3 regions of the Kineococcus gynurae genome follow, and region 1 is predicted to be linked to each of the others. Evidence: predicted binding sites of a transcription regulator. Region 1 holds the regulator's gene; each other region holds the start of a gene.
The links. Region 1 encodes HrcA, which represses chaperone genes, less so after heat shock. Its sites were predicted from a motif close to GNTNGCACTCGGNNNNNCCGAGTGCNANC; they were not measured.
Positions count from the first base shown of each region.

Region 2: the regulator HrcA is predicted to act here: its motif matches at 3,118-3,146, upstream of groL (chaperonin GroEL).
Region 3: the regulator HrcA is predicted to act here: its motif matches at 7,197-7,225, upstream of groES (co-chaperone GroES).

Region 1 is NZ_JBHLUI010000009.1:409,287-419,618, forward strand. It holds gene ACFFKU_RS13525 (osmoprotectant NAGGN system M42 family peptidase) at 1-626, opposite strand, end outside; gene ACFFKU_RS13530 (alkene reductase) at 737-1,840, shown strand; gene ACFFKU_RS13535 (alpha/beta hydrolase family protein) at 1,891-2,652, shown strand; gene ngg (N-acetylglutaminylglutamine synthetase) at 2,668-4,458, opposite strand; gene ACFFKU_RS13545 (N-acetylglutaminylglutamine amidotransferase) at 4,514-6,298, opposite strand; gene ACFFKU_RS13550 (histidine triad nucleotide-binding protein) at 6,321-6,683, opposite strand; gene dnaJ (molecular chaperone DnaJ) at 6,780-7,904, opposite strand; gene hrcA (heat-inducible transcriptional repressor HrcA) at 7,996-9,066, opposite strand; gene ACFFKU_RS13565 (DUF3097 domain-containing protein) at 9,240-10,115, shown strand; gene ACFFKU_RS13570 (DUF4870 domain-containing protein) at 10,268-10,332, shown strand, end outside.
Region 2 is NZ_JBHLUI010000008.1:204,626-214,957, forward strand. It holds gene ACFFKU_RS07400 (diacylglycerol/lipid kinase family protein) at 1-168, shown strand, start outside; gene ACFFKU_RS07405 (DUF1737 domain-containing protein) at 191-397, opposite strand; gene ACFFKU_RS07410 (OsmC family protein) at 448-951, shown strand; gene ACFFKU_RS07415 (CsbD family protein) at 1,074-1,247, shown strand; gene ACFFKU_RS07420 (uracil-DNA glycosylase) at 1,271-1,927, opposite strand; gene ACFFKU_RS07425 (DUF3263 domain-containing protein) at 2,171-2,476, shown strand; gene ACFFKU_RS07430 (cold-shock protein) at 2,867-3,070, shown strand; gene groL (chaperonin GroEL) at 3,330-4,958, shown strand; gene ACFFKU_RS07440 (hypothetical protein) at 5,109-5,504, shown strand; gene ACFFKU_RS07445 (acyltransferase family protein) at 5,505-6,644, opposite strand; gene ACFFKU_RS07450 (suppressor of fused domain protein) at 6,695-7,288, opposite strand; partial or broken gene cofG (7,8-didemethyl-8-hydroxy-5-deazariboflavin synthase CofG) at 7,294-8,589, opposite strand; partial or broken gene cofC (2-phospho-L-lactate guanylyltransferase) at 8,632-9,324, opposite strand; gene ACFFKU_RS07465 (molybdenum cofactor biosynthesis protein MoaE) at 9,339-9,803, shown strand; gene ACFFKU_RS07470 (FO synthase) at 9,800-10,332, shown strand, end outside.
Region 3 is NZ_JBHLUI010000010.1:334,413-344,744, forward strand. It holds gene ACFFKU_RS15345 (phosphotransferase family protein) at 1-317, opposite strand, end outside; gene ACFFKU_RS15350 (helix-turn-helix transcriptional regulator) at 383-1,456, opposite strand; gene ACFFKU_RS15355 (cupin domain-containing protein) at 1,571-2,020, shown strand; gene ACFFKU_RS15360 (hypothetical protein) at 2,074-3,657, opposite strand; gene ACFFKU_RS15365 (hypothetical protein) at 3,720-4,667, opposite strand; gene tsaB (tRNA (adenosine(37)-N6)-threonylcarbamoyltransferase complex dimerization subunit type 1 TsaB) at 4,778-5,446, shown strand; gene rimI (ribosomal protein S18-alanine N-acetyltransferase) at 5,443-5,934, shown strand; gene ACFFKU_RS15380 (class I SAM-dependent methyltransferase) at 5,918-7,123, opposite strand; gene groES (co-chaperone GroES) at 7,336-7,632, shown strand; gene groL (chaperonin GroEL) at 7,735-9,354, shown strand; gene ACFFKU_RS15395 (WhiB family transcriptional regulator) at 9,546-9,848, opposite strand; gene ACFFKU_RS15400 (MerR family transcriptional regulator) at 10,164-10,332, shown strand, end outside.

The DNA.
Region 1 (10,332 bases):
TTCACGTACCCGCCGCGGGTGATCTGCGGGGCGGCGTCCAGCGCCACGAAGTCGCCCACCTCGATCCCCAGCGCCCGGACGTCGGCGGCGGACGTGACGGGTTCGTCGATCCTGACCTCGACGATTTCCCACCCGACCCCCTGGGTGTCGATCTCGTCGCCGAAGGTGTGCCCGCTGCTCTTCAGCGGCAGGACGGTACCGGTGTAGACCCGGTCGAAGTCGTCGGTGAACACCACGACGTGGGCGCCCTCGGAGAACCGGGCGCTGTGGCTGCCGACGGGGACGACCTCGAGGCGTCCGTTGGCCTTCACCTGCTTGACCATCAGCCCGATCGTGTCCGCGTGGACGATGACGGCGCGACGCACGCCCGCGGTGCGCCCGGGCAGCGTGGCGCGGAGGATCCCGCGCCGGGTGATGTCGAAGGAGTACCCCAGCTCGTTCAACCGGTCCCCGACGTGCTGCATGACGGCGTCCGTCCGACCCGACGGGCTCGGGATGCGCAGCAGGTCCATCAGGGTGGTCCGCAGGAAGTCGACGTCGATGTCCAGGTCGAGCGGGGTGCCCGGACCGGCAGCCCCCGGGGTGCGGGTGCTGCGGTGCTGGGGATGGGTGGTGCGCTCGCTCATGCGCCCATGATTGCCACCGGCCCCCGGTGCCGCGCACCCGGGGCGCGCCGCCCCGGGAAAAAGGTCGCCGCGGGGGGAACAGGACGACGGAGCCGGCGGTTGCGACGGTCGTGGAAGCTGCAAATACCTCCCCCGCCCCGTCCCTCTTCGACCACGTCCGGGTGGGTGACCTCGACCTCCCCAACCGCCTGGTCATGGCTCCCCTGACCCGTCTGCGCTCCGGCGCCGACGGGGTTCCGGGCGACCTGGTGGCCGAGTACTACCGGCAGCGCGCCGGCCTCGGGCTCATCGTCACCGAGGGCACCTACCCGAGCCACGAAGGTCGCGCCTACGCCGGTCAGCCGGGCATCGTCACCGACGAGCAGACGGCGGCCTGGGGGCGCGTCGCCGAGGCCGTCCACGGGGCCGGCGGCCGCCTCTTCATGCAGGTCATGCACGGGGGCCGGGTCTCGCACCCGGTCATCACCGGGACCGAGCGGATCGTCGCCCCGAGCGCAGTCGCCATCGAGGGCGAGGTGCACACCCCCGAGGGCAAGCTGCCCTACCCGGTGCCGCACGCGCTGAGCACCGAGGAGGCCCGGACGGTCGTGCAGGAGTTCGTGACCGCCTCCCGGCGCGCGGTCGACGCGGGTCTGGACGGCGTGGAGATCCACGGGGCCAACGGATACCTCCTGCACGAGTTCCTGAGCCCGGCGGCCAACCGCCGCACGGACGAGTTCGGCGGCTCGCCGCAGGCCCGGGCCGGGTACGTGGCCGAGGTCGTGCGCGCGGTCGTGGCCGAGCTCGGGGCGGGCCGGGTCGGGTTGCGCATCTCCCCGGCCCACAACATCCAGGACTGCCTGGAGACCGACGCGCAGGAGACCGCCGAGACCTACCGCGCCCTGGTCGAGGCGATCGCCCCGCTCGGGCTGGCCTACCTCAGCGTCCTGCACGCCGACCCGACGGCGGAGCTCGTCGGCGACCTCCGGACGCGTTTCGGCGGACCCTTCCTGCTGAACAGCGGTTTCGGCAGCGTCACGCGTCGAGAGGACGCGCAGTCCCTGGTCCGCGCGGGACTCGCCGACGCCGTCGTGGTCGGTCGTCCGGTGATCGCGAACCCGGACCTGGCCCACCGGTGGGCGAACGACCTGCCCGAGAACGAACCCGACGCCTCCACGTTCTACGGCGGGGGCGCCGAGGGGTACACCGACTACCCCGCCCTGCGCGCGAGCTGACCCACCCGCACCCGACCTCCGACGCGTTCGGCCACCCCTAGGATCCTGGGGTGGCCGAACGCGTCTTCTTCTCCAGCACCACCGGCCAGAAACTGGCCGGCATCCTCGACCGCCCCGAGGGTGAGGTGCGCGGCTGGGGGGTCTTCGCCCACGGGTTCACCCTCGGCAAGGACTCCCCGGCCGCCGCCCGCATCTGCAAGGGCCTGGCCGCCGAGGGCATCGGGATGCTCCGTTTCGACAACCTCGGGCTGGGCGACTCCGAGGGCGACTGGGGCGACGGGTCGTTCACCCACAAGGTGTCCGACACGGTCAAGGCCACGGAGTTCATGGCCGAGCTGGGGCTCGCCCCGGACCTGCTGGTGGGGCACTCCTTCGGCGGGGCCGCCGTGCTCGCGGCGGCGAACCAGGTGCAGGGGTTGAAGGCCGTGGCGACCGTCGCGGCCCCCTCCGAACCGAGTCACGTCGAGCACAACTACGACGCACTGGTGGACCGGGTGCTGGCCGAGGGACGGGCCGAATGGCTGGTCGGCGGGCGCTCCCTGACGCTCAAGCGCGACTTCGTCGAGGACGTCCGCCGGGCCGACATCAAGGGGCAGATCCACCGGCTGCAGGTGCCCCTGCTGGTGATGCACTCCCCTACCGACGACACCGTGAGCATCGACAACGCCAGCGCCATCTTCAAGGCGGCGAACCACCCGCGGAACTTCGTCTCGTTGGAGGGGTCGGACCACCTGCTGGTCGCCGCCGGTCAGGCCCGCCGGGCCGCGCGCATCATCAGCGCTTGGGCCGACATGTACCTGCAGGGCCGCTGATCCGGCCCACCCGGCTCAGCTCATCGCCCGGGTCTCCGGGAAGAGCAGGTCCAGGAAGCGTTCCGCGGTGGGCCGTGGCTGGTGGTTGGCCAGCCCGGGGCGTTCGTTGGCCTCGATCACCACGTGGTCGGGGCCGCTGACGTCGGGCACCAGGAAGTCCAGTCCGGTCACCGGGATCCCGATCGCGCGGCTCGCGGCCACCGCGGCCGCCCGCAGGTCCGGGTGCAGCTCGTCGGTGACGTCGTCGATCGTCCCGCCGGTGTGCAGGTTGGCCGTCCGACGGACCTCCAGGCGTTCCCCGCGCGGGAGCACGTCCTCCATCGCGTACCCGGCGGCGCGCACGACGGCCTCGGTCGTGGCGTCCAGCGGGATGCTCGACTCGCCGTGGGTCGCGGCCATGCGTCGTCGGCTCTGCTTCTGGACCAGCGTGCGGACGTCGTCGCTGCCGGTACCGATCACCGCGGCGGGACGGCGCACGGCCGCGGCGACGACCTCGTGGTCGATCACGACGATGCGGAGGTCCTGCCCGGCCACGAGTTCCTCGACCAGCACGTCGGGGCAGTGGGCGGCGGCCTCGGCGACCGCCCTCCGCAGTTCGGCGCCGTCGGCGACGCCGACGGTGATGCCCTTGCCCTGCTCACCCCGGGCGGGTTTCACCACGACGGGGCCGGTCTCGCGGATGAGCTCCTCGGCCGCGGCCAGTCCCGCCGTGTCGGCGCTCGGGTCGCTGCCCAGGTCGATCCCCCGGGGCACCCGGACGCCGGTGCGTTCCAGCAGGCGGCGGGTGACCCGCTTGTCGTCGCAGCGCGACATGGCGACCGCACTCGTCAGCTCCGACAACGACTCGCGGGTCAGCAGCGAACGACCGCCGAAGGTCAGCCTCATCTCCCCCGAGGGGGCGTCGGTGACCTCGACCCGCACCCCGCGCCGCAACGCCTCGTCGGCGATGATGCGCGCGTAGGCGTTGAGCTCGACCATCTCCTCCGGTTTGGGGGAGAACAACGGTTGGTTGATCGGGTTCTTGCGCTTGACCACCACCGGGGGCGCCGGCCGGAAACCCAGGCGGCGGTAGAGGGCGATGGCTCCCTCGTTGTCGTGCAGGACCGAGAGGTCGAGCAACGCCCGCCCGCGGGCGATGTAGCGCTCGACGAGGACCCGGATGAGCGCCTCCCCGGTCCCGCGCGGCGCCGACTGCGGGTCGGCGGCGAGGCACCACAGACTCGTCCCCTGGTCGGGGTCGGCGAACGCGAGGACGTGGTCGACCCCGGTGACGGTGCCGACGATCCGTCGTGTACGGGTGTCCTCGGCCACCAGGTAGGTGAAGGTGCGGGTGCGGTGGTTGTCCCACATCACGTCCGGGTCGGCGGTCACCATCCCGCACGATGCGTAGATCCGGTTCACCTCGTCCAGCTCCGAGCGTTCCCGCACCATGCGGACGAACACCTCGTGGTTGCGGTCACGGGGCGGACGGTAGCGCTGCAGGGACAACCGGAACGTGTAGCTCGGGTCCACGAACAGCTCGTGCGGGGCCAGCCCGACCAGCACCTGCGGGTCGCGCACGTACATGGCGATGTCGCGCCGTCCCGAACCCTCGGCCCGCAACGCGGCCACGACCGCGGTCTGGTCGTTGAAGGTGTGCCCGAACACGAGCCGCCCCCACCCCAGGTCCAGCACCACGTCGCTGCCCATGCCCGCGGTGATGTGGGAGGGCGCCTCCTGCCAGTTGCGGCTGGAGATCGGACCGTCGTAGCCGCGTTGCCGGAGCCCGGCCACCGCCGTCCGACGTCGTGCCTTCGTCCCGCTCATGCGTTGCTGCCCATCCGAACCCGCTCCCCCGTGGCGCTGTCGACGATGTCGGCGGTCAGTCGATGCCGTGCTGCTGCAACCACAGCTCCAGCAGCCCGAGCTGCCACAACTTGTTGCCGCGCAACGGGGTCAGCTCCCCGTTCGGGTCCTGCAGCAGGTGCCGGACGTACTCCGGGCGGAACAGACCCCGGCGCTGCGCGGCCTCGCTGGACAGGGCGTCCCGGACCAGGCCGAGCACCTTGCCCTCCAGGTGCGTGATGGCCGGGACGGGGAAGTACCCCTTGGGCCGATCGATGACCTCGCGGGGGATGAGTTTGCGCCCCACCCGCTTGAGGACGCCCTTGCCCTCCTCGGCCAGTTTCAGCTCGGGCGGGATCTTCGCGGCCAGCTCGACGAGGTCGTGGTCGAGGAAAGGGACCCGGGCCTCGAGCCCCCAGGCCATCGTCGTGTTGTCGACCCGCTTGACCGGGTCGTCGACGAGCATGACCTCGGTGTCCAGCCGCAGCGCCGCGTCGACCGCGGTCTCGGCCCCGGGCCGGGTGAAGTGGGCCCGGACGAACTCGCGGGAGACGTCGGTCGGGGCCAGCCAGCGCGGGTCCAGGACCTCGGCCATCTGCCGGTGGTCGCGGTCGAAGAACGCGCGGGCGTAGGCGTCCACCCCGTCCGCCGGGGCGAGCCCGGCCAGGGGCGGGTACCAGTGGTACCCGGCGAACACCTCGTCGGCGCCCTGACCCGACTGCACGACCTTGATGGTCTGCGAGACCTGCTGGGACAGCAGGTCGAAGGCGACCACGTCGTGGGAGACCATGGGTTCGCTCATCGCCGAGACCGCGTGCCCGAGGGCACCGACCAGTTCGTCGCCGGTGACCCGGATCCGGTGGTGGTTCGTGCCGTAGCGCTCGGCGATCACGTCGGAGTAGGCGAACTCGTCGCCCTCGCGGCCACCCACCGACTCGAAACCGATCGAGTACGTCGCGAGGTCGCTCTGGCCCGCCTCGGCCAGCAGACCGGTGATGAGGCTGGAGTCCAGACCGCCGGAGAGCAGCACCCCGACCGGGACGTCGGCCACGGTCCGCCGGCGGACCGCGACGCGCAACGCCTCGAGGACCGCGTCCTCCCAGTCCTCGGCCGTGAAGCGGGAGAACTCCGCGTCGCGCACGTGGTCCGGCGCCCAGTACCGGTGCTCCCGGGACCGCCCGTCCGCCTCGACGACGCGGACGGTGGCTGGCGGAAGTTTCCGCACCCCGCGCAGGATCGTCAGCGGCGCGGGCACCACCGCGTGCCAGGTGAGGTAATGGTGCAACGCCTCGGGGTCGATGGTCGTGTCCACGTCCCCCGCGGCCAGCAGCGCGGGCAGGCTGGAGGCGAAGCGCAGCCGACCGGAGGTCTCGGCCAGGTAGAGGGGTTTGATGCCGAGGCGGTCCCGGGCCATCACGACGCGGCCGGTGTCGCGCTCGGTCAGCACGACGGCGAACATGCCGACCAGGTGGTCCACGAAGTCGGTGCCCCACCGGTGGTAGGCCTTGAGGATCACCTCGGTGTCGGAGTGCGAGACGAAGCGGTACCCGTGGCCGCGCAGTTCCTCGAGGAGTTCGCGGTAGTTGTAGATGCAGCCGTTGAAGACCGCGGTCAGGCCGAGTTCGGGGTCCACCATCGGCTGCGCACCGCAGGCCGAGAGGTCGATGATGGACAGACGACGGTGCCCGAAGGCGATCCGCCCCTGGGCCCACAACCCCTCCGAGTCGGGCCCCCGCGGCGCCAGGACCTCCGACATCCGTTGGACCGCAGCGACGTCAGCCGCGCGACCGTCGAACGTGATCTCTCCGCAGACACCGCACATGGGGAACCATCCAATCCGATCGTCAGCCGGGGGGCCAGGTGAAACCGCGGCCGCCCAGCACGTGCCCGTGGACGTGGAAGACCGACTGCCCCACGCCGGCGCCGGTGTTGAAGACGAGACGGTACTCCCCGCCGCACTCGGCGTCGGCGATCTGCTGGGCCACCGCGACGAGGCGGGCCAGCGTCTGCGGGGCGGCGGCCGCCAGCTCGGCGACGGACTCGTAGCGCACCCGCGGGATCACCAGGACGTGGACCGGGGCCTGGGGGGAGACGTCGCGGAACGCCACGACCTCGTCGTCAGCGTGCACGATGTCGGCCGGGATCTCCCCGGCGACGATCTTCAGGAACAGGTCGTCGGGGGCTCTACCGCTTCCGCTGCCGCTCATGCCGCCGCACGCTAGCAACGCCGCGCCGACCGCGGGGGGACGAGGCCGGATCGGTACCCGGCCCCGTCCTGCGCCCGCACCGCGGTCCGCGCCGGCTCAGCGCCCGCTGAGCCGGTCGCGCAGCTTGGCGAACATGCCCTGGTGGGCGGGCGACAGCTTGGCGTCCGGGCGGACCTCGCCGCGGATCTCGGCGAGCCGCCGCAGCAGCTCGACCTGCTCGTCGTCGAGGTCGCGCGGCACCCTGACGTCGAGGGTGACCACGAGGTCCCCGCGGCCGGCGCTGCGCAGGTGCTGCACCCCCCGGTCGCGCAGCACGATGGTCTCCCCCGGCTGCGCGCCACCCCGCACGTCGATCTCGTCGACGCCGTCCAGGGTCTCCAGGGGCATCGAGGCCCCGAGCGCCGCCGCCGTCATCGGCACCTCGAGCGTGCAGTGCAGGTCGTCGCCGACCCGGGTGAAGATCGGGTGCTGCCGCTCCCGGATCTCGATGTAGAGGTCCCCGGGCGGACCGCCCGCGGTCCCGACCTCACCCTGCGAGGCCAGCTGGATGCGGGTGCCCGTGTCGACCCCGGCCGGGATGCGCACGTTCAGCGGACGCCGGGCCCGGATGCGCCCCTCGCCGCTGCACTCCAGGCAGGGCGCGGGCAGCACGGTGCCGAAACCACGGCAGGTGGGGCACGGCTGGGCCGTCATCACCTGGCCGAGCAGGGACCGCACGACGCGCTGGACCGAGCCCGCACCGTGGCAGATGTCGCAGGTCTCGGGCTGGGTGCCGGGGCGGCAGCAGGACCCCTGGCAGGTCGGGCAGACGACCGCGGTCTCCACCTGGACGGTCCGCTCCCCGCCGAAGACGGCCTCGGACAGGTCGATGTCCACCCGCAGCAGCGCGTCCTGCCCCCGCTGGGTCCGGCTGGCCGGGCCGCCGCCCCGGCCGCCACCGGCCCCGCCGCCGCCGAAGAACGCGTCCATGATGTCGCTGAAGCCGAAGCCCTGACCGAAGCCGGCCGCTCCGGCCTGGCCGCCACCGCGGTCGTACTGGGCCCGCTTCTCGGGGTTGGAGAGGGTCTCGTAGGCCTGCGAGACCTCCTTGAACCGGTCCCCGGCGTCGGGGTCGGAGGTGACGTCGGGGTGGAGCTTGCGGGCCAGCTTGCGGTAGGCGCGCTTGATCTCCTCCGGCGAGGCATCCCTGCTGACGCCCAGGACGTCGTAGAAGTCGCTCACGAGGTTTTTCGGTCTCCTCTTCGGTTCCGTGACCGCGCGGCGGGGTGCTGCGCGGCAGGGTCAGACGCTCGGGTCGGTGGGTGTCGGTCGGTCAGGTCGCCAGGATGCGGGACACGTAGCGGGACACCGCCCGGACCGCGGCGATGGTCGTGGGGTAGTCCATGCGGGTCGGCCCGAGGATGCCCAGGCGCGCGACGGCCTCGTTCTCGCCGTAGCCGCTGGTCACCACCGAGGTCTCCGGCAACCCGAGGTGCAGGTTCTCCGCCCCGATGCGCACCGAGATGGTGCCCAGCTCCGGACGGGGGTCGGGACGGGGGAAGGTCGTCCCCTCCTCGCTCGTCATCTCCTGGACCAGCCGGAGCAGGACGACGTGCTCCTCCAGCGCCTCCAGCACGCTGCCCAGCGAGGAGGCCAGGTCCGCCCCGGACCGGACCAGGTTGGCCGTGCCCGCGATGACCACCCGTTCCTCCAGGGCGGCCGAGAGGCAGTCCCCGAGGGCGACGACGACCTCGGCGGTCATCGCCTGCTCCTCCGGTTCGGCCTGCTGGACCAGCGCGGTCAGCCCGTCGCGGGCCACCTGCAACCGCCTGCCGACGCTCGCGGAGTTGAGCCGCAGGCGCAGGGCCGTCAACGAGGCGACGAGCGCCGTCTCGTCGGGGGCGGAACGGATCTCCACCACCCGCTGCTCGACCCGACCGGTGTCGGTGATGAGGACGAGCAGCGCGCTGCGCCCCCCGACCGGCACCAGCTCGACGTGGCGCACGGCGGCGCGGGACAGCGACGGGTACTGCACGACGGCCGCCTGACGCGTGATCTGGGCCAGCAGCCGGACCGTGCGGTCGACCACGTCGTCGACGTCGACGGCCCCGTCGAGGAACGTCTGGATGGCCCGCTTCTCGGCCGCCGTCATGGGTTTGACCGCGGCGAGGCGGTCCACGAAGAGCCGGTAGCCCTTGTCGGTCGGGATGCGGCCGGCCGAGGTGTGCGGCTGGGTGATGTAGCCCTCGTCCTCCAGCACGGCCATGTCGTTGCGGATGGTGGCCGGGGACACCCCGAGCTGGTGGCGCTCGACGAGCGCCTTGGAACCCACGGGCTCGTGGGTGGCGACGTAGTCCTCGACGATCGCGCGCAGGACCGCGAGTCGGCGGTCGTCGTAGCTCATCGGTCCTCCCCGCCTGCGTTCCCTCGTCCGCATCGCCCGGTGCGGGCGCCGTGCCGTCCGCGTCGGCTCCGTCCCACTCTCGCACCTGGCACTCGCCGCCGCGAGTGCCAGTCTACCGGCGTGCGGCGCGGCGGCGGACGATCCCGGCCCCGGCGCGGTTAACGTGCCTCGGCGTGAGCCCGACCCCCTTCGAGGACCGCTACGGCCGTGACGTCCTGGCGAGCGACCCCCACGCGCGGCACACCGCCGCCCGCCCGCGGCACCGCGACCAGACCGCCGAACGCGGTCTGCTCGTGCAGGACGTCGAGACCGGGTGGGTCGGTCGGGTGAGCCGGGTCGAGAAGAGCGGCGGATCCCACGTCGTCGCCCTCACCGACGAGCGCGGCCGGAGCCGTTCCTTCCCCCTCGGTCCGGGTTTCTGGGTCGAGGGCGAGCCCGTCCGGCTGGTCGCCCCGCGGGCCGCCGCCCCGCAGGCCCCGACCCGGACGGCCAGCGGGTCGGTCGCGGTCGCGGGAATCGGCGCCCGCACCGCGCGGGCCTCACGCATCCTCGTCGAGGGTCGCCACGACGCCGAGCTGGTCGAGAAGGTGTGGGGCGAGGACCTGCGCATCGAGGGTGTCGTCGTGGAGATGCTCGACGGGGTCGACGACCTCGACGCGGCGATCCGCGCCCTCGACCCCCGCCCGGGTCGGCGGATCGGCGTCCTGGTCGACCACCTGGTCCCCGGCAGCAAGGAGTGGCGGATCGTCGCGGCCGTGCAGCGCAACCCCCACGTCCTCGTGGTCGGGCACCCCTTCGTCGACGTGTGGCAGGCCGTCCGTCCCCAGCGGCTGGGCTGGCAGCGGTGGCCGACCGTCCCGCGCGGGCAGAGCTGGAAGCACGGGATCCTGGCCGAGCTCGGCTGGCCGCACGCCGAGCAGGCCGACGTGGCCCAGGGGTGGAAACGGATCCTGGCGACCGTGCGCAGCTACGCGGACCTCGAACCCCAGCTGCTCGGTCGGGTCGAGGAGCTCGTCGACTTCGTGACCGGGGACGCCTCGGACGGCTGAGCGGGCGGCCCGCCGGGTCCCCCCTTCGTCGCCGATCCGGGCGCGGAACGGTGCTCGAGGTCCTCTCCGACTGGGCCGCAGCGCCTCCCGCCGCGATGATGGTCGGGTACCGCCGAGACCGGAATCACAGCGAGAACACCGAGGAGAGCATCGTGAGCGAGTCCCACCAACCCCCGGACTTCGCCAAGCACCCGCAGGGCGGATCCCACCCGCAGGA
Region 2 (10,332 bases), on a different contig from region 1:
GTCCACGTCGAACGCCAGGACGTCACCACCGCCCGGGGCCACGTGGTCGAGGTGAGCGCGCGCAGCGGGCACTTCCGCCTCAACTCCGACGGCGAGGTGGGCGACCCGCGCACCTCCGTGCGCTGGGAGATGCGCGCCGACGCCTGGCGGGCGGTCTGCCCCCGCTGAGGGGTGTCGGACCGCGGAGGGTTCAGACCTCGCCGGGGGCGAGCGGGGTCGGCAGGACCACGGCCTGCGCGGCGACCGGACCGTCCGGTCCGACCGCGATCGCCGGGCTGCCGTGCAGGACGTAGCCGTCGTCGAGGGCCGCGGAGACCTTCTCGCAGAACGACCGGTCGTCGGGCCCGGTCAGCAACCGGTAGCGCAGCCGGGGGCTCGGGGTGCTCGTCTCGCTCATGCCCGGACGCTAACCGAGCGGGGTCGCGACGATGAACTAGCCTCCGGCGCATGGACGCGACCGAACTCCGTGCACTGCAGAAGCCGCTCAAGGACACCTACCGGGAGGACCCGGAGCAGGCCCGCATCCCGGCGCGGGCGGTCGCCGTCCTGGACGGGCAGACCATCGGGGTCTCCGTCGACGGGTTCGCCGGCACCACCCGCGCCGGGCTGCACCGGGCCGCGGGGGGCGACGGCACCGAGGCGTGCTCGGCCGACATGCTCTGCGAGGCGGTCGCCGCGTGCGCCGGGGTCACCCTGCGCAGCGTCGCGACGGCCATGGGCGTGCAGCTGCGCGAGGCCTCGGTCACCGTCGACGCGCACTGGGACGCCCGCGGGACGCTCGGGGTGTCCAAGGAGGCCCCGGTCGGGATCACCGACGTCACCATCACGTTCTCCTTCTCCTCCGACGCCGACGAGGCGACCGAGGGCAAGCTCGTCTCCCTCGCCGAGCGGTACTGCGTCATCGCGCAGACCCTGCAGACGCCGCCGAGCGTGACCGTCGTCCGCGGCTGACCGTCGGCGGCGGTCGGCCTGCTCCCGGAGCCGATCGACTCCGGGTGCGGCCCGCGGGGCCCAGCTTTACGGTGTAGCCACGAGGCTCCGCGCAGGAGGGCCGTGACTCAGAGGGAGTTGTCGTGAGCGCTGCAGACAAGATCAAGAACGCTGCCCAGGACGTCGCCGGGAAGGTCAAGGAGGCGGCCGGCAGCGCGAGCAACAACGAGCGTCTCGAGGCCGAGGGTCGCAACGACCAGGCCGCGGCGAGCGCCAAGAAGGCCGGCGAGAACGTCAAGGACGTCTTCAAGAGCTGACCGGGCGGCCCGGTCCGGCGGGATCACCCGTCGAGGTCGAGCCTCCAGTCCACCGCGTCGGCGCCCTGCTCCCTGAGCAGGGCGTCGATCGCGCTGAAGGGCCGGGACCCGAAGAACCCCCGGGACGCTGAGAGCGGGCTCGGGTGCACCCCCTCGACCACGGCGACGTCGCCGAGCAGCGGTCGCAGCGTCTGCGCGTCGCGCCCCCAGAGCAGCGCGACCAGTGGGGTCCCGCGTCCGGCCAGGGCCCGGACCGCCGTGGCCGTGACCTCCTCCCAGCCGCGCCGACGGTGCGACCCCGACGCCCCCGCCCCCACCGTGAGGACGCGGTTGAGCAGCATCACCCCCGACCGCGTCCAGGCCGTCAGGTCTCCGTGCGGGGGGACGGGCACGCCGACGTCGGCGTGCAGCTCCTTGTAGACGTTCACCAGGCTGCGCGGCAGCGGGCGGACGTGACGCTCCACCGCGAAGGACAGCCCGACCGGGTGGCCGGGCGTCGGATAGGGGTCCTGCCCGACCACCAGGACGCGCACGTCCGCGAAGGGCTGGCGGAACGCCCGCAGCACGCACGCCGGGTCGGGGAGCCAGTCGGCCTCGGTCGCGAGCCAGGCCGAGAGCTCGCGCAGCCGCGGGTGGACCGGGGCCAGGGCCCGCGCCCACCCCGCGTCCAGGGTGTCCAGGCCGAGCCCCGCGGGGTCGCCGTCAGGAGTCCCGACGGCCGGCTCGGACGGGGCGGGCGGGACGGGCGGGACGCCTGCGGCGGGAGTCACCCGCCGAACCTAGTCGAGGCGCGCCGGGGCCGGGCGACGCGCCGGGCGGGGAATGACAGCCGTGTAGTTCCTGCCTAAGGTGAGGGCGCAGGACGATGACGGGGGAGGCGGTCGCGCGTGGACGGCGACGCGGTGCAGCGGGTCGAGCAGCAGGTGGGGACCGGCCCCGGGACGGACCACGACGGTCCGGCCGGAGCGGGGCTCCCCGAGGGGCTCGGCCGGCGCGAGGCCGAGATCCTGGCCTTCGAGCGGCAGTGGTGGAAGTACGCCGGGGCCAAGGAGCAGGCGGTCCGTGAGCTCTTCGACCTCTCGCCGACGCGCTACTACCAGCTGCTGAACGCCCTCATCGACTCCCCGGCGGCCCTGCGCCACGACCCCATGCTCGTGAAGCGGCTGCGCCGGATGCGGTCCACCCGCCAGCGCAACCGGTCAGCCCGCCGCCTCGGGGTCCAGCCCTGAGCGGTCGCGGCCGCCAGCTGCCGCAGCGGCGCGGGGCGCACCGCACCCGCCGGTCTCCGCTCGGGGTGGCGGTCCTCGTCGTGGTCTGGGTCGTGGTCGCCCTGCTGCTGCTCCTCGCGGCGCTCGCGCTGGTGCGGGCCGTGGCCCGGCCCCTGCTCGACGTCGTCGGCGCCCTCTGACCCCGGTCCTGCTCACCGCGCATTTAATTCGTGACATTCCTGTGACGTTCACCCGTTCACGTTTGTCGTTCATTCCCTGCCCATCCGGGCGGCACGCCACTACGCTGACGACCGGTCGATCATTCGCCCCCGTCCCCGGCGGCGCAGGTGAGACCCGCTGCCGGTGACGCACCGTCGGCGCCCTCGGTTGATCGCACCACTGGAGAACGCAATGGCTCAGGGCATCGTCAAGTGGTTCAACGCGGAGAAGGGTTTCGGGTTCATCACCGTCGACGACGGTGGCGCCGACGTCTTCGTCCACTACTCCGCGATCGTCGCCGACGGCTACCGCTCCCTCGAGGAGGGTCAGCGGGTGGAGTTCGAGGTCGGGCAGGGGCAGAAGGGTCCGCAGGCCGAGTCCGTCCGCGCGATCTGAGCCCGTCCGGGAGCTCCTCCCGGTGACCTGGTGGGCGACCCCCGGCGGTTTGCACTCGCCCGGGGAGAGTGCCAACATGAGGTTGGCACTCTCGAGTCGAGAGTGACAGCAGTGTCAGCATCTCGACCCGGGAGCCTCGCACTCCCGGTCGGTCCGGTGAGGCCTGCGGTGCCCGGGGGACGTGACCCCGGTCCGGCAGGTCGTCCGTCGCGGGCGCCGGTCCGACCAGCCACCGCCCCATTCGGGAGGAACACCAGGCATGAGCAAGATCATCGCCTTCGACGAGGAAGCTCGTCGCGGCCTCGAGCGCGGCATGAACCAGCTCGCGGACGCCGTCAAGGTCACGCTGGGCCCCAAGGGCCGCAACGTCGTGCTGGAGAAGAAGTGGGGCGCCCCCACGATCACCAACGACGGTGTGAGCATCGCCAAGGAGATCGAGCTGGAGGACCCCTACGAGAAGATCGGGGCCGAGCTCGTCAAGGAGGTCGCCAAGAAGACGGACGACGTCGCCGGTGACGGCACGACGACCGCGACCGTCCTGGCCCAGGCCCTCGTTCGCGAGGGGCTGCGCAACGTGGCCGCCGGGGCGAACCCGCTCGGCCTCAAGCGCGGCATCGAGAAGGCCGTCGAGGCCGTGACCGAGCAGCTGCTCGGCGCCGCCAAGGAGGTCACCACCAAGGAGCAGATCGCCGCCACCGCGGGGATCTCCGCCGGTGACGCCTCCATCGGCGAGCTGATCGCCGAAGCCCTCGACAAGGTGGGCAAGGAAGGCGTCATCACCGTCGAGGAGAGCAACACCTTCGGGCTCGAGCTGGAGCTCACCGAGGGCATGCGGTTCGACAAGGGCTTCATCTCGCCCTACTTCGTCACCGACGCCGAGCGTCAGGAGACGGTCCTCGAGGACCCGTACCTGCTGATCCTCAACTCGAAGATCTCCTCGGTGAAGGACCTCCTCCCGCTGCTGGAGAAGGTCATGCAGTCCGGCAAGCCGCTGGCGATCGTGGCCGAGGACGTCGAGGGCGAAGCCCTCGCGACCCTCGTGGTCAACAAGATCCGTGGCACCTTCAAGTCCGTGGCCGTCAAGGCCCCCGGCTTCGGTGACCGCCGCAAGGCCATGCTCGGCGACATCGCCATCCTCACCGGTGGCCAGGTCATCTCCGAGGAGGTCGGGCTCAAGCTCGACACCGCCGACCTCGACCTGCTGGGCCGCGCCCGCAAGGTCGTCGTCACCAAGGACGAGACCACCATCGTCGAGGGGGCCGGCGACGCCGACGCCATCGCCGGTCGCGTGGGCCAGATCCGCGCCGAGATCGAGCGCAGCGACTCCGACTACGACCGCGAGAAGCTCCAGGAGCGTCTCGCCAAGCTCGCCGGCGGCGTGGCCGTCATCAAGGCGGGCGCGGCGACCGAGGTCGAGCTGAAGGAGCGCAAGCACCGCATCGAGGACGCCGTCCGCAACGCGAAGGCGGCCGTCGAGGAGGGCATCGTCGCCGGTGGTGGCGTGGCCCTCATCCAGGCCGGTGTCGCGGCCTTCGAGAAGCTCGAGCTCGTCGGCGACGAGGCGACCGGGGCGAACATCGTCAAGGTCGCCATCGAGGCCCCGCTCAAGCAGATCGCGGTCAACGCCGGTCTCGAGGGTGGCGTCGTGGCCGAGAAGGTCCGCAACCTCGACCCCGGTTTCGGCCTCAACGCCGCGACCGGTGACTACGTCGACCTGCTCGACGCGGGCATCAACGACCCGGTCAAGGTGACGCGCTCCGCGCTGCAGAACGCCGCCTCCATCGCGGCGCTCTTCCTCACCACCGAGGCCGTCATCGCCGACAAGCCGGAGAAGGCCTCCGCGGCCCCGGCCGGTGGCGACGGCGGCATGGGCGGCATGGACTTCTGATCCACGCCTGACCCGGGCCGCCCGGCGGCCCCGCGGTACCCGTTCCACCCACGAGGGCGGTCCTCTTCGGAGGGCCGCCCTCGTGGCGTCCGCCCGGACCGGTCCGTCCGGCGCTGGGCAGCAGCGGCCCCGCTGCGCTACAAGAGGTTCATGTCCGAGGAGCATCTCGACCTCGACGGGTTCGTCGCCGCGGTGACGGCCCTGCCCGAGGTCGGCGAGACGACGACGTGGGGACACCGTGCCTGGGCGGTGGCCGGGCGGAAGTTCGCCTGGGTGCGGCCGCTGACCAAGGCCGACCAGGAGCGGTTCCGCGCCGCCGACCCCCCGGTGGAGGCGCCGACGGGTCCGCTGGTCGCCCTGGTCACCGAGGACCTGGGGGAGAAGGCGGCCGTGCTGGCCGAGGAGCGTCCGGGGTTCTTCGACATCGAACACTTCGCCCGCTTCGCCGGGTACCTCGTGGCCCTCGACGCCGCCCGCGCCGACGACGTCCGGGACGCCCTCACCGCCGCGTGGCAGGCCAAGGCCCCGGCCCGGCTGCGTCCCTGATCACCGCCCGGGACCGACGGCCCGGGCGTGGAGGGACGTGGGCAGCCGCGCGCCGAGGGCGGCGAGGCGGGGTTGCAGCCACCGCCGCAGCCGCGGTTGGACCGGTCGCTCGACGACCCGGTGCAGGACGGCGGCCAGGAGCAGACAGCCGAGGACGGCCGCTGCGAGGGCCCCCCACGCCCCCAGGAGTCCGCGGGTGGCCCCGATGAGCGCCCAGCCGACGTACTCGTGGGTCAGGTACAGCGGGTAGGTGAGGGTCCCGGCCGCGGTGAGGACCGCGAGGTCCAGGTCGCGCACCGCGGGCACCAGCGCGCACACCGCGACGGCGGCGACCGCCGCCAGGACGACCAGGGCGAGGACCACGGGTCGGACCTGGACCCCGCTGACGATCCGGGCCACCCCCTCGCCCTGCCGGAACGTGGCCAGCACGGCCGCCTCGGCGCAGACGAGGCCCAGCAGCAGCCAGCGCCCCGGGGTCGGGCCCTCGTCGTGCAGCACGTGCAGGAGGACCCCCGCCGCGAAGACCGGGAGGAAGCCCGCCAGCACCGGCGCCCCGGGGCCGAGGAGGAGCGCGAGAGCCGTGCCGACGGTGGCCGACCACCCGGCGGTCAGCACCAGCCGCCCCCGGGTCAGGCCCGCGACCATGAGGAGCACCAGCAGCAGGTAGAACTGCCACTCCACCCAGAGCGTCCAGTAGACGCCGTCGACCCGGCGCACCCCCAGCAGGTCCTGGGCCATGGTCAGGTTGAGCAGCACCTCGACCGGGCTGCGGTCGTCGATGCTCGGCAGCGCCCAGCGCAGCGCCGCCGTGATCAGCACCGCCGCCCAGTAGGCGGGGTAGAGCCGGGTGATCCGCGAGGCCAGGAAGGTCGCCACCCCCCGGCCGCGGGCCGACCGCACCACGACGAAACCACTGATCACGAAGAACAGGTGCACGCCGGCGTAGCCGTACACGGTCACCGCGGACAGGTGCGGGAAGACGGTCGTCGGCAGCGACCCGAACCGGGTGTGGTCACGGGCGGTGAAGTGGAACAGCACCACCCCGAGCGCGGCCAGCAGCCGCAGCGCGTCGAGGCTGCGCAGGCGACCGTGGGGCGCCCGGTCACCGACACCGCCGACCGACGGCCCTGGACGGGTCACGCCGCCGATCATGGCCTGCCCGCCGGGTCGGCGCCGGTCGACGGGCCGGGTCAGACGACGGGGTTGCGCCAGAGGTCGGCGACGTCCACACCGGCCGCCTCGAACGCGTCCTCCAGCGCGTCCAGACCGCGCTCCTGCAGGAGCCGCCGTTCTGTCTCGTGCAGCGGGACCGCCTGCAGCCAGTGGACGTCGACACCGTCGGCCAGGCGGTAGCGGGAGAGCCCGGGGAAGCTTCCGGGTGCGGTCAGGACGAGGTGGGGGACGGGCACCTCGAGGAGGTCGCCGGCCACGTCGGGCAGCACCGTCCCCGCCCGGGCGGGTTCCCCCTCGGCCACCAGGGCGAAGCAGCAGGCGGCCAGCAGGCCCGCGACGAGGTCGACGTCGGGGGACTCCAGCACGGTCAGCAGCTCGACCGGGTCGGCGGGGTCGGCGACCGCCGCGGCGTGGCGGTGCAGCGACAGCGTCGCCACGGTGTGCAGGCCGGCGACCGGGACGTCGGGGAACACGGCGACGTCCAGCCGCGTCCGGCCGGCGGAGTCCTCGAACTCCTCCACCCGCAGCGGGGCACCCGGGGCCAGCCGGGCGGCGGCGTAGCGGGCCATCGCAACCTCGGCGTCGGTGGGGCCGTCGTCGGTGGGGTTCACCCGGCGTCCCGCAGCTGCAGACCCCGCCCGCGGGGCCGGGCCCCGGCCCGGGCGAGGCCGGTGGCCGGGTCGGCCAGCGCGGCCACGGCCGGGTGCAGCCGGGCGTCGATCCAGCGTTCGGAGCCGGTCAGGGCGTCCAGGACGAACCGAGGATGGGCGGTCAGGCGTTCACCCAGCTCGAGGCCGGCCGCCCGGGTCGTCGCGGCGAGCTCGTTGAGCTGCGGCCAGGGCCGTTCAGGGTTGACGTGGTCCGGGGTCAGGGGCGACACCCCGCCCCAGTCGTCCACCCCGGCAGCGAGCAGGTCGGCCCGCTGCCCCGGGTCGGACAGGTTCGGCGGGGCCTGCACCGAGACGTCGGCGTCCACCACGAGGCGCGTGACGGCGATCGCGGCGAGGTACTCCTGGTGGTCGAGGTCGCGCTCGCCGCGCATCGCGGTGTCGTCCTTGGCCCGGAAGTTCTGCACGATCACCTCCTGGACGTTGCCCGCGGCGGCGGCCGCGCGCAGGGCGAGCACCGTCGCCGCCCGCTCGGCGAGGGTCTCGCCGATGCCCACGAGGATGCCCGTCGTGAACGGCACCTCGGCGGCCGCGGCGTCGGCGAGCACCTGCAGCCGCACGGCCGGGTCCTTGTCCGGGGAGCCGTGGTGGACCTGCCCGGGCTCGCTCCACAGCCGGCGCGACGTCGTCTCCAGCATCATCCCCATCGAGGGGGCTAGCGGCCGCAGGTCCCGCAGCGCGGCGGCACCGAGCACCCCCGGGTTGAGGTGGGGCAGCAGCCCGGTCTCGGCCAGGATCAGCTCGGCCAGAACCGCCACGTAGTCGAGGGTGCTCGCGTGACCGTGCCGGTCGAGCCAGGCGCGGGCCGCGGGCCAGCGGTCCTCCGGGGCGTCGCCCAGCGTGAACAGCGCCTCCTTGCAGCCCATCTCGGCCCCGGCCCGGGCCACGGCCAGGACGTCGGCCGGGGACAGGAACGCGCTCGGGACCCGGTTCGGGGTGGTGGCGAAGGTGCAGTAGTGGCAGCGGTCCCGGCACAACCGCGTGATGGGCAGGAAAACCTTGCGGGAGTAGGTGATCACGCCGGGGCGCCCGGCCCGGTCGAGGGCGACGTCGCGCACGGTCGCGGCCGCCGCGAGCACCCGGGCGAGCTCCGGCCCCCGGGCCGCGAGCAGCGCTTCCACGTCGGCGGGCGGGGTGCCGGGACGCAGGTCGGCGACCGCGGCGGCCACGCGCTCCGGACCGGGACGGTCGCGGTGCGGGTCGGCGGACGTCGTCGACCGGGGCCGGCGGCGGGGGGCGGGCAGGGGGGTGGTCCGGGCCCGCAGGGCCGCGGTCCGCGGTCCGAGACCCAGCGTCCCCGCCGCGGTCAGGGCCGCCGGGGTGTCCACGTCCCGGCGCAGGGAGGGCAGAGGGTCGCTCAGGGCCCGGGCCCCGGCGGTGCGGTGCGCGGCCGCCGAACCCGGCCCGAACCGGTGCGGCGGGGCACCGTCCCGGTCGGCGACGAGGACGCTGCCCGTCCCGTCGGCGTCGGCGACGAAGACCGGTCCCGGGCCCGTCGTCGCGTCGCGGAGGGCGTGCTCGAGATCGACCGGGCGCAGGGCGGGCAGGTCCGCCACCAGCACGGCGACCGGACCCGCCGACGGCGCCCCCGCGGCCGCCGCGAGGCCGGCCACGACGGCCCGGTCCAGCCCCGGGCCCCCGGCGGGCACGACCACCACCCCCAGCTCCAGGACGGCCTCGCGCACCACCGGGTCGTCGCTCACGCACAGCACCGAGCTGACCGACGGGGTGGCCCGCACGGCGTCCAGGCAGTCCAGGGCCATGGCCAGGGCGAGTTCGCTGCGCTGTCGTTCCGGCAGCCCCAGCCGCGTCTTGGCGGCGCTGCCCCCCTTCACCGGGACCACCACCGTCCACCCGGGAACCGTCGCGCCCCCCTCGGCGTCGGGGCCGGCGGATCCGTCCCGACCGTCCCGTTCCGCGCCCCCGTCGCCGGGGAGGTCCGCCTGGGTGCCACGTGCCACCACCGCAGTCTCGCGCACGTACCCTGACCCGGGTGAGCACCCCCACCCGGGACGATTCCCGGCTGAGCACCCCCGGACGCCGCGTGACCCTGGTCCGGGTGGGGCCCGAGGAGCTCGACGTGGCCGGCTTCGCCGCCCTGGTGGCCGACCCGGTGGCGGGCGCGGTCGCCACCTTCGCGGGCAACGTCCGCAACCACGACCACGGCCGCGCCGTCCTCGGCCTGGAGTACGTCGCCCACCCCACGGCCGGCGAGACGCTGGCCCGGGTGGTGGCCGAGGTCGTCGAGACCTCCGCGGTCGACGCCGTCGCGGTCGCCCACCGGGTCGGCCCGCTGGCGGTCGGGGACTGCGCCCTGGCCGTCGCGGTCTCCGCGGCCCACCGCGCCGAGGCCTTCGGCACCTGCGCCCGGCTCGTGGACGAGATCAAGGACCGGGTACCGATCTGGAAGCACCAGCACCTGGCCGACGGGACCTCGGAGTGGGTCGCCTGCCCGTGACCCCCGTCCCCACCGCCGGGGCCGGCCCCCTCGCCGAGGCGTTGGCGCGGGCCGCGACCGACCCGGCGGGGCTCACCGACGCCGAGGCGGTGGCCCTGCTCGGCGCCTCCGGTCCGGAGCTCGACCGGCTGACCGCCCTGGCCGACGCCCGGCGCGCCACCACCGTCGGCGACCGCCTCGGTTTCGTCGTGAACCGCAACCTGCACACCGCGACCGCGCTGGCCGACCCGGACCGCACGCGGGCGCTCGTGGCCGAGGCCCACGCCCTCGGGGCCACCGAGATCTGCGTCCAGGGACCGCTGCCGGCCGGGGTCGGCGGGGCCGAGCTGGAGGCCCTGGTGGTCCTCGTCACCACGGCCGCGCCCGTGCACCTGCACGCCTTCCGGCCCGCCGAGATCGCCGACGCCGCCGCCCGCGACGGGATCGCCGTCGGGGACCTGCTCGGGCGGTTGCGCGCGGCGGGTCTCGGATCGGTCCCCGGTACCGGGGCGCTCGTCCTCGACGACGGGGTGCGCGCAGCCCTGACCGG
Region 3 (10,332 bases), on a different contig from region 1:
TGCGGCCAGCGTCGGGACGCGTCGCGGGTGCTGTTCAGGGTCGCGCCGTGGTCGGCCAGCAGCAGGTAACCCGCGTCGGGTTCGGCGGCCAGCGGACGCGGTACCCCGGGCACCCCCCACGCCGCGAGCGCCGGCAGCAACCGGGCCTCGTGCGCCGTGGCGGGCGAGCACGCCTTGAGCCAGCGCACGCCCTCGCTGGTCGGCACCTCCCACACCCGCGACCAGGGGCGGTGCTTGTGCAGCCGGGGTGCGCCGCGCAGCCGCACCTGGCTCCGTACCCAGTCGAGGGCCCCGCCCGTCCTCGTCGCGTTCGGCACGCTCCGTAGCATCGCCTGCCCGGCGCCACCGGGGGAGGCCTTTCCGACGTCTTCCTGCGGGCCGGTCAGCAGACGTCGGAACGGTGCAACGGGGCGAAGGCGTCCTGGAAGAGGCTCGCGACGAGCTCCCCCCGGCTACCGACGCCCATCTTGGCGAAGACGGCCTTGAGGTGGTCGCCGACGGTGAAGTCGCTGATCCCGAGCTGGGAGGCGACCTGCCGGTTGGTGCGGCCGGCCGCGACCAGCAGCAGGACGTCGCGCTCCCGCGGGGTCAGTCCGTGCCCGCGGACCAGCAGGTCGGCCCAGCGGTGGGCGGGCAGCTGCTCGACGGCCACGGCCTCCGTCCCGGCCAGGCTGGTCGCGGTGAAGAGCAGCCAGCGGCCGTCGTCGGTGGGCGCCGAGGCGGTGCTGGGCCCACCGGCCCGACGGGAGGCCAGCACCGAGGCGAGGACCTGCGGCAGCCCCCGGACGCCCGGTGCCTCCACCGTCGCCGTGCCGCGGGAACGACCGAGCAGGTCCGCGGCCTCGTCCGTCATGGCGGTGACCGACCCGTCCGGACCGCACAGCACGAGCCCGGCGGGACCCACGGTGCCGGTCGGGGCGGCGGGGGACCCTCCGCGCAGCAGGCCGCCGCGCAGGGCCGTGGCCAGGCCGCGGGCCATCGCGTCCACGGTGCGGGTCTCGCCGGCGTCGAAGGGCGTGCCCCCGCGCAGCAGCAGCAGCGCACCCCACGGGGTCACCCCGTCGGTGAGGACGACGCGCAGCTCGTCGTCGAAGCCGGCGGGTCCGAGCAGGTCGCGGTGCCGGACGCTCGTGGTGACGTCGCCCCGCGTCGCGTTCCAGGCGGTGCCGCTGCGACCGGCGGCGGCCAGGTCGGAGAGCTTGAGGACGTCGTCGGCGCGGTACTCGTTGTCGAAGACCGCCGCCTCCAGGGCCGGGTCCCGGGCCATCCCGTCCAGCAGGCAGGACGTCCACATGGTCGTCACCGGGTCGACCGTGGCCCACACCGCCACGTCGTAGCCGAGCCGTCCGCGCAGCGCCGCGGCGGCCGCGCGCAGGACGTCGAGGTGGTCGCCCCCCGCCGGGAGCTCGCGCAGCACCTGCGCGGCCACGGCGTCCGGATCGACCCGTCCCGACATCGCCCGGTCCTTCCCGCCACCCCCGCGAACAGGGGATGGAACGGCCTGTCGACCCCGGCCACGCTGGGGAGCACCCACCGGACCGACCGGCGGGACCACGTCCGGAGGACATCGATGCTGGCACAGGTCCGAACCGCAGCCCAGGCGCTCGGCGCCTTCTCCCTGATGGGTTCCGTCATGGAACCCCTCGTCCGGGCCGAGGACACGGCGCAGGCCTACGAGCTGGTCCGCACCACGGTCGGGCCGCAGGGACGCTCACCGCTGCACAGCATGTCGAGGGACAAGGTGTTCGTCGTCGTCGCCGGTGAGCTGGTCATCACCCTCGGCGAGGAGGATCACGCGGCCCCGGCCGGGACCGTGGTCCACGTCCCGTCCGGGACGGCGCACCGCTACCGCAACCCGACGGCGGACCCGGCGCAGGTGCTGGTGGTCACCACCGGCGCCGGCCACGTCGACTTCCTGGCCGGGATGTCGGCGCTGACCGTGGACGGTCCGCCCGCGCCGGAGGCGCTGGCCGAGCACACCGCCGCCCACGGGGTGCGCATGTTCCCGCCGCGCGACTGACGCCCCGCCCGGTCCGGGCGGCGCGAGACGGTCGAGGGTCGCTGCCTCGACGGTCAGGCCCGGTTCGGGTCCAGCGACAGCGTCGTCCTCGGGTCGGCCATCCAGGCGTCGAACTCGTCGACGGTGATGAAGAGGGGTTTGCCGTCGAAGCAGCGGGAGATCTCGGTCACCCGCTCGCTCGCCTCGTCCAGGTCCGCCCCGGTGACGGCGTCGAGCGCGTCGTCCAGCAGGGGACTGACGCCGACACCCACGTAGGCGTCGCTCTCCTCGCCCAGCTCGCGGGTCGTCGCACCGAGCAGGACCGCCGTGGCCACGGCGGCGGCGGCCTCGTCCTCCAGGACGGCGAGACGTCGATCGAGGTCGTCGGTGTCCAGGGTGGGGCCTGGGACGCGTTCGCCGCGGAGCGCGGCCAGGGCTGTCCGAAGGCCCTGGCTGATGAGGACGGCCGTCGCCTGCCCCACCAGCCCACCCACCAGGCCGGCCACGACCGGGCCACCGAGCGTCGTCGGGACCAGGGCGGCCAACGCCCCCACCAGCGTGACGCGCAACGCGGTCTCGCAGCAGCGTTCAGCGAGCGTCCCGGTACCGATCTCCCCTCGGCCGAAAGCGACCGCGTTCGCCGCGATCTCGGCGACCGCGCCCGCGATGACCGCGGGGGTCGAGCCTCGTCCGAGGGTGGCCGGCAGTCGCCCGGCGGCGATCGCGACGGAGACGGCTTCCCCGAGCCCGGCCACCGAGGCCGAGCGAACCGCCTGCAGGGCAGCCGCGCCGGCCGCCGTGGCGGCGGCGGACGCGGCGGTGGTCTGACCGGCCCGAACCCGGGCCGCCTGCCGAGCCGCCTCGACGACCCCGGCGAGCGCGGCCCCGGTGACCGCTGCGGTGGCCGCGGCCGTCCCGACCTGGCGTGCGGCTGAGCGGCGCACCTGACGGTCGGCCCAGCGTGCCGGATCGATGGCCGCCTCGTGGGCCTCGGGGCTCGACACCGGGGTGCTGCGGACCGACCCTGCTCCGGTGCGGGCTCCGGTCCGCCCTCGGAGTCCCGGCCGCACGGTGACGTCCTCGACGTGCAGCGTGGCGGTCACGTGGGCCTCGGCGTCCGTGTACTCCTCGAAGCCGAGCCCGTCCGGGTTGAGGGTCAGCCGCTTGTCGAGGATCCGGTGGACGGCCTCCAGCTGGTCGCCCGGGACCAGGCGCTGCATGCCCTGGTAGCGGCCGTCGACGACGCTGCGGGCACCGACCGTGCTGTCGCTCATCAGCTTGGCCTGGGCCGAGGCCAGCAGGCGTCCGCCCTCGACGAGGTGCAGGTCGGCGGCGGCGCTCTGCGAGCCGCCAGGAGCCCACTCGGTCGTCGCGGCACGGACCGCGGATCCCTTGGCGATCGCGTCGAGGTTGAAGGAGAGCTCGTGCATCACCTCGAAAAGGTGTCCTGCCCGTTGGGCCAGCCCGAGCCGGCGGTAGCGCTGGGCCAGCCGCCCGGCGATCGCCTCGACCCGCAGCGCCTCGACGGTCTGAGCGGCCGACCGCCGCGTCGCCGCGTTCACCAGCGTCCACGCCGCCGTCCCGGCCCCGGCCCGGGCCAGGCGCCTGACGACCGGGTCGGAGGTGCCCCGGTCCTCACCGTCCTCACCGTGCGCCACCTCGTCAGCCGGGGATGAGCCGTCGGGCGAGGTCCCGGATCGTCCGCCCGTCGCGTCCTGGGTCATGCCGCGCCGCCCGCGGTGGCCCTGGCGGCCCCGTTCGGCAGGCGCCGACGGGCGTCGTCCACGACGTCCCCGGACACGGCGGTCACCTCGCCGCCCTCGTCGACGAGGGGGGTGGCCATCACCGAGATGACCGTGGTCATGAGGGACACCGTGCCTGCCACCCTCGCCCGTTGCGACGAGTCGTACGTGGCGTAGTCGTCACTCGCGTCGACGAGGGACCGCAGGCGTTCGAGCTGGATCTCGGACTCCGCCTGAAGGTCGTCCAGCAGGGCGGCGACCTGACGGCTGCGTCTGATCACCGCCGCCGTCCGCTCCTCGACCCGGGTCAGCTCGACCTCTGCGGCGGCCAGCTCTTCGGCGCCCTCTCGCTGACGACGCCGCTGCCGTCGCCCCTGCCAGGCAAGCACCCCGACGGCCGCCAGCACGGCGGGCGCCGCCACCAGGCTCCCCAGGACCATCGTCCCCGCGGCCACACCGCCACCACCGGCCGCCAGCGAACCTCCGCCCAGCGCGGCCAGGGTCGCACTCGTCGCCGCGGCCCCGGACAACCCCGAGATCGCCGTCCCGGTGGAGGCCACGGCCACGGCGCCGACGGTGGCGAAGGCCCCGGCGCCGGCTCCGGCGCCGACGCCCAGGCCGCCGGCGAGCGCACCGATCGTCTGCAGGGCATCGAGTCGCACCTGGGTGACCTCGACCCGCGGCGCGGACCCCACGACGGGCAGGTCCACCATGACGAGCTCGGCCAGGTCGACGTTCTTGATGCGGCCGAAGACGTCGCGGAAGGGCACCAGGACCTGGTCGTAGACCCGGCGTCGGTACGTCTCCTGCGCCCGCCCCTCCCGTTCGGCCCGGCCGACGAGGGAGGCGTGCCGATCCTCCAGCTCTTCGTGCAGGCCTCGGTTGGTCCGCGCCAGCCGCACGGCCTGGACCCAGGCGATCTCCACGACCGACCCCCCGCGACGACGGTGACATTCGACTACTCACAGTCAAGCACGACGGTGGAGCGTGACCAGGGCCCGGAGGAGGTGCAGAACCGGCCCGTAGCATCCCGGGCGTGCTCCTTCTCGCCATCGACACCGCCACCGACGGGGTCGCGGTCGCCGTCCGGGACGACTCCGGGACCCTGGCCGCGCGCCGGGCCGGGGACGCCCGTCACCACAACGAGGTGCTCGTCCCGACCGTCGAGGCGGTGCTGGCGGAGGCCGGTCGCGAGCGGCGCGACGTCACCCACGTCGTCGTCGGGGTCGGGCCCGGGCCCTACACCGGGCTGCGGGTGGGCATCGTCACCGCCGCCACGCTCGCGCTGGCCTGGGGAGCGGAGCTGCACGGGGTCTGTTCCCTCGACGCCCTGGCCCACGCCGCCGTGGCCGCGGGCGTCGAGGGGGAGTTCCTCGTCGCCACCGACGCGCGCCGTCGCGAGGTCCACACCGCGCGCTACCGGGTCGGGGCCGGGGGGGCGGTCCGCCTCGCCGGACCCGACGTCGTGGCGCCCGCGGCCGTCGAGCGGGACGGGCTCGTCGTCGTCGGCCGAGGCTCCGCACTCCACCCCGACCACCTCGGCCCCGCCCGCGAGCCGTTCGACGTCGACGCCACGGCGCTCGCCGACCTCGCCGCCGCCGCGCTCGCCGGCACGGGCACGCTGCCGCTGCTGCCGGCCGAACCGCTCTACCTGCGCCGCCCCGACGCCGTCGAACCCGGGGCCCGCAAGCGCGTGACGGGATGACGGGGGACACCTCGCCCGGCGACCCCGTCCTGCGGCCGATGCGCTGGTGGGACGTCGAACCCGTGGCCCGCCTCGAACGCGAGCTGTTCGGGGCGACGGCGTGGACGACGGAGATGTTCTGGGCCGAGCTGGCCCGTCCCGACCGGGGCTTCCTCGTCGTCGACGACGGGGCCGTCGCGGGGTACGGGGGCGTGCTGCTCAGCGGCTCGGAGTCCGACCTGCAGACCATCGCCGTGGCGGAGCGCCTGCAGGGCAGAGGGATCGGTCGGCGTCTGCTGCGGGCGCTGACCGACCTGGCCGTCGCGCGCGGGGCGCGGCGGATGCTGCTGGAGGTGCGCGCCGACAACGCCGGGGCGCAGGCGCTCTACGCCTCGGAGGGGTTCGCGCCGATCGCCCGGCGGGCGCGCTACTACCAGCCGGGCGACGTCGACGCCGTCATCATGCGGGCCACCCTGGGGCGCGGTGCCGACGTCAGCCCAGCGGACTGACCACCAGCACGCTCTGCCGACCCTGCACCCGGGTCAGCACGACGGTGGCGGCGACGGACCCCTTGAGCCCCAACTGCTTGCGCAGGGTCTCCGGTTCGACGGCGGTGCCGCGCTTCTTGACCGTCAGCGGTCCCACGTCGCGGGCCCGCAGGTAGGCGCGCAGCGACTTCAGCCCGAACGGCAGGACGTCGTGGACGGCGTAGGCGTGCGTGAACGGACTGCGGGTCGGGTCGTCGGTGCTGACGTAGGCGATGGTCTCGTCGAGCAGCCGGGCCCCCAACGGCGCGGCGACCGTGCCGACCAGACCGGCCCGGATGACCGCGCCGTCGGGTTCGTGCAGGAACGCGCCGACCGCCCCCACCCCGACCTCGACCGCGTCGCGGGAGGTGACGCGGTGGGCCCGGCCGTGCCGCAGGACGGTGGCGGAGCGGGCGACCCCGGCGTGCGCCAGCGGTCCGCACCACAGCGCGCACTCGACCACGTCGCCCTCGACCGAGGTCCACTCCGCCTCGGCCCCGGCCGGGACCACGGCGTGCGGCAGCCCGGGGGCGAGCTTGGCCCCCGTGGCGGGCACCCGCTCCGCGGTGGCCAGCACGAACGACAGCGGCGGGCTGGTCGCCTCGGGGTCGAAGAGCCGCCGACCACCCCCGGTGCGACGGGCCGGGTCGAACCAGGCGCCGTCGCGGGGACCGAGCTCGTCGACGACCCCGCCGGTCACGTCAGCGGTCCGCACCTCGACCCGGGCGCCCGCGGGGGCGTCGACGCCGAGGTTGTGGGCCGCCACCGCGGCGGTGAGCGGGTCGGCGTCGACGGCCAGGACGTCGAGCCCGGCGTCGCGCAGGGCGAGGGCGTCGGCCCCGACCCCGCACCCCAGGTCGGCCACGCGGTCGACACCGGCCCCGAGGAACCGCTCGGCGTGCCGCGCGGCGACCGCGGCCCGCGTCGCCTGCTCCGCGCCGGCCGGGGTGAGCAGCAGCCGCTCGGCGCGCTCTCCGAACTTGGCCGCCGCCCGCGCCCGCAGCCGCAGCTGGGTCATCGCCGCGGCGGCCAGCGCCGGCTCGTGACCCTCGGCCCGCAACCGTTGCGCGAGGACCAGCGGGTCGGCCGTGGCCGCGTCCTCGGCCTGCAGCCGGGCCAGCAGCGCCGCCCCGGTCGGACTGGTGAGGGCGGCCAGGTCGTCGACGTTCACCCGGAGGATGCTCCCAGGTCGGGTGCCGGTCTGGCACTCGCCTCCGCAGAGTGCTAGCGTCGCGCTCAGCGTCGGTGGCACTCGGCAGGTCGGAGTGCCAACCGCAAGGCGGCGCCGGCCGGCACCCGCGACGACGGACGTCCGCAGCCTTGCACCGACCACCTCGTCCCAGGTTCGCAGAAGTTCACTGAAGCAGAAGGGGAGGGCCGCACGTGTCGGTCTCCATCACTCCGCTCGAGGACCGCATCGTCGTCAAGCCGCTCGACGCGGAGCAGACGACCGCTTCCGGTCTCGTCATCCCGGACACCGCCAAGGAGAAGCCCCAGGAGGGCGAGGTCCTGGCCGTGGGCCCGGGCCGCGTGGACGACAACGGCAACCGCGTCCCGGTCGACGTGACCGTCGGCGACAAGGTCATCTACTCGAAGTACGGCGGCACCGAGGTCAAGTACGGGGGGGACGAGTTCCTCATCCTCTCCGCGCGCGACGTGCTCGCCAAGGTCGCCAAGTAAGCGTCCTGAGCGTCTGACGCCCCGGGCCCGGAACTCCCGGGCACCGGGGCGTCCGCCGTTGGTCAACCAGCAGAAGATCTGCAGCAGAAGGGAACAGCACTCATGGCGAAGCAGCTGTCGTTCGACGACACCGCTCGCAAGTCGCTCGAGCGCGGCGTGGACGCCCTCGCCAACGCCGTCAAGGTCACCCTCGGGCCCAAGGGCCGCAACGTGGTCATCGACAAGAAGTGGGGGGCGCCGACGATCACGAACGACGGCGTCACCATCGCCCGCGAGGTCGAGCTCGACGACCCGTACGAGAACCTCGGCGCCCAGCTGGCCAAGGAGGTCGCCACCAAGACGAACGACGTCGCCGGTGACGGGACCACCACGGCCACCGTGCTGGCCCAGGCGTTCGTCAAGGAAGGCCTGCGCAACGTCGCGGCCGGCGCCGCCCCGTCGGGGCTGAAGCGCGGCATCGACAAGGCCGTCGACGCGGTCAACGCCAAGCTCCTCGAGCTCGCCCGCGACGTCGACGGCAAGGGCGACATCGCCCACGTCGCCACCATCTCCGCCCAGGACGCGAGCGTCGGCGACCTGCTGGCCGACGCGTTCGACAAGGTGGGCAAGGACGGCGTCATCACCGTCGAGGAGTCCTCGACGACCGCCCTGGAGCTCGACTTCACCGAGGGCATGCAGTTCGACAAGGGCTACATCTCGCCCTACTTCGTCACCGACGCCGAGCGTCAGGAGTCCGTGCTGGAGGACGCCTACGTCCTCGTGCACCAGGGCAAGATCTCCAAGGTCTCCGACCTGCTCCCGCTGCTGGAGAAGGTCCTGCAGCAGAGCAAGCCGCTGCTGATCATCGCCGAGGACGTCGACGGCGAGGCGCTGTCCACCCTCGTGGTGAACAAGATCCGCGGCACGTTCAACGCGGTGGCCGTCAAGGCCCCCGGCTTCGGCGACCGTCGCAAGGCGATCCTCGGTGACATCGCCACCCTCACCGGTGGTCAGGTCATCGCCGAGGAGGTCGGCCTCAAGCTCGACCAGATCGACCTCGACGTGCTGGGCACCGCCCGGCGCATCGTCGTCACCAAGGACGACACCACGATCATCGAGGGCGCCGGGGACTCCGACGAGGTCTCGGGCCGCGTCGCGCAGATCAAGGCCGAGATCGAGCGGACCGACTCCGACTGGGACCGCGAGAAGCTCCAGGAGCGTCTCGCGAAGCTCGCCGGTGGCGTCGTCGTCATCAAGGTCGGCGCGCACACCGAGGTCGAGCTCAAGGAGAAGAAGCACCGGATCGAGGACGCCGTCTCCGCGACGCGCGCCGCGATCGAGGAGGGCATCGTCGCCGGCGGCGGCAGCGCCCTGGTGCACGCCGTCTCCGTCCTGGACGACGACCTGGGCCTGACCGGCGACGAGGCGACCGGGGTGCGGCTGGTCCGCCGCGGTGCCTCCGAGCCGCTGCGCTGGATCGCCGAGAACGCCGGGCTCGAGGGCTATGTCGTCGTCGAGCGGGTCAAGAACCTCGACCCGGGCCACGGCCTGAACGCGGCGACCGACGAGTACGTCGACCTGCTCGCGGCCGGGGTCATCGACCCGGTCAAGGTCACCCGCTCGGCGCTGCGCAACGCCGCCTCGATCGCGTCGATGGTCCTGACCACCGACACCCTCGTGGTGGACAAGAAGGAGGAGGAGCCGGCGGCCGCCGGTGGCCACGGCCACGGGCACGGCCACTGAGCCCCACCTGATCGACGAACGGCCCGTCCCCGGTGGGGGCGGGCCGTTCGTCGTCCCGGTCCACGGGTGGTCACCGCCACCGGGCCACGACCACCGGTGGCAGCGGACACGGAAAGGGCCCGGACGCCGCACCACGGCGTCCGGGCCCTGCTTCCTGGGCGGGTCGAGCCCGCCGTCGTCGGACCAGCAGCTCAGCTGGCGACGCGCAACGAACGGCGACGTTCACCCGCGTAGATCGCCTCACGGTCGTCCTCGGTGAGCCCACCCCACACCCCGTAGGGCTCGCGGACCTTGAGGGCGTGCTCCCGGCACATCTGCATGACGGGGCAGCTCGCGCACACGGCCTGCGCGGCGGCGTCGCGGTTGCGGCGGGCCGGGCCACGCTCGCCCTCGGGGTGGAAGAAGAGGGTGGGGTCGGCGTCGCGGCAGGAGCCGTCAAGCTGCCATTCCCAGATGTCGGCGACGGGTCCGGGGAGGCGGGAGATCTCGGCCATGGTGGGCTCCAGTCGTGTGGTGCTCGGTCCGGGTGCCTGTTGTTCACAGCCCCGGGAAGTTCGGTGAGGTTGACGCTACAACCGCTTCAGGAGTTGTTCAAGCCCCTGGGCAGAACTTCTTCAGAGGTGGTTCGCCCGGTCGGCCCCCCGGTCGCAGCACAGCGGCGGCGAGTTCGCACGGGCACGTCGCTGACCTGCATGAACAACCCCTGAACAACCGGCGCGCAGCCGCCCGACGGGGTCGAGGCTCCGCGACCGCGGCCCGGTCCGGCCCGTCGTGTGGCACTCCGGCCGCGGACTTGTCACGATCTGAGGGTGTCCCCGTCCTCGTCGGTCCCCTCGGGCGTCTCCTCCGACGTCGAGCCGGTCCCTGCCGGGTCGTCCCCCGCCGGGAGCGCCGCCGACGGTCCCGCTCCGTCCGCGCGCGGTGCCGGGGCGTCCGGGGCCCGGTTGACGTTGACCGTCGCCGCCGTCGCCAAGCGCC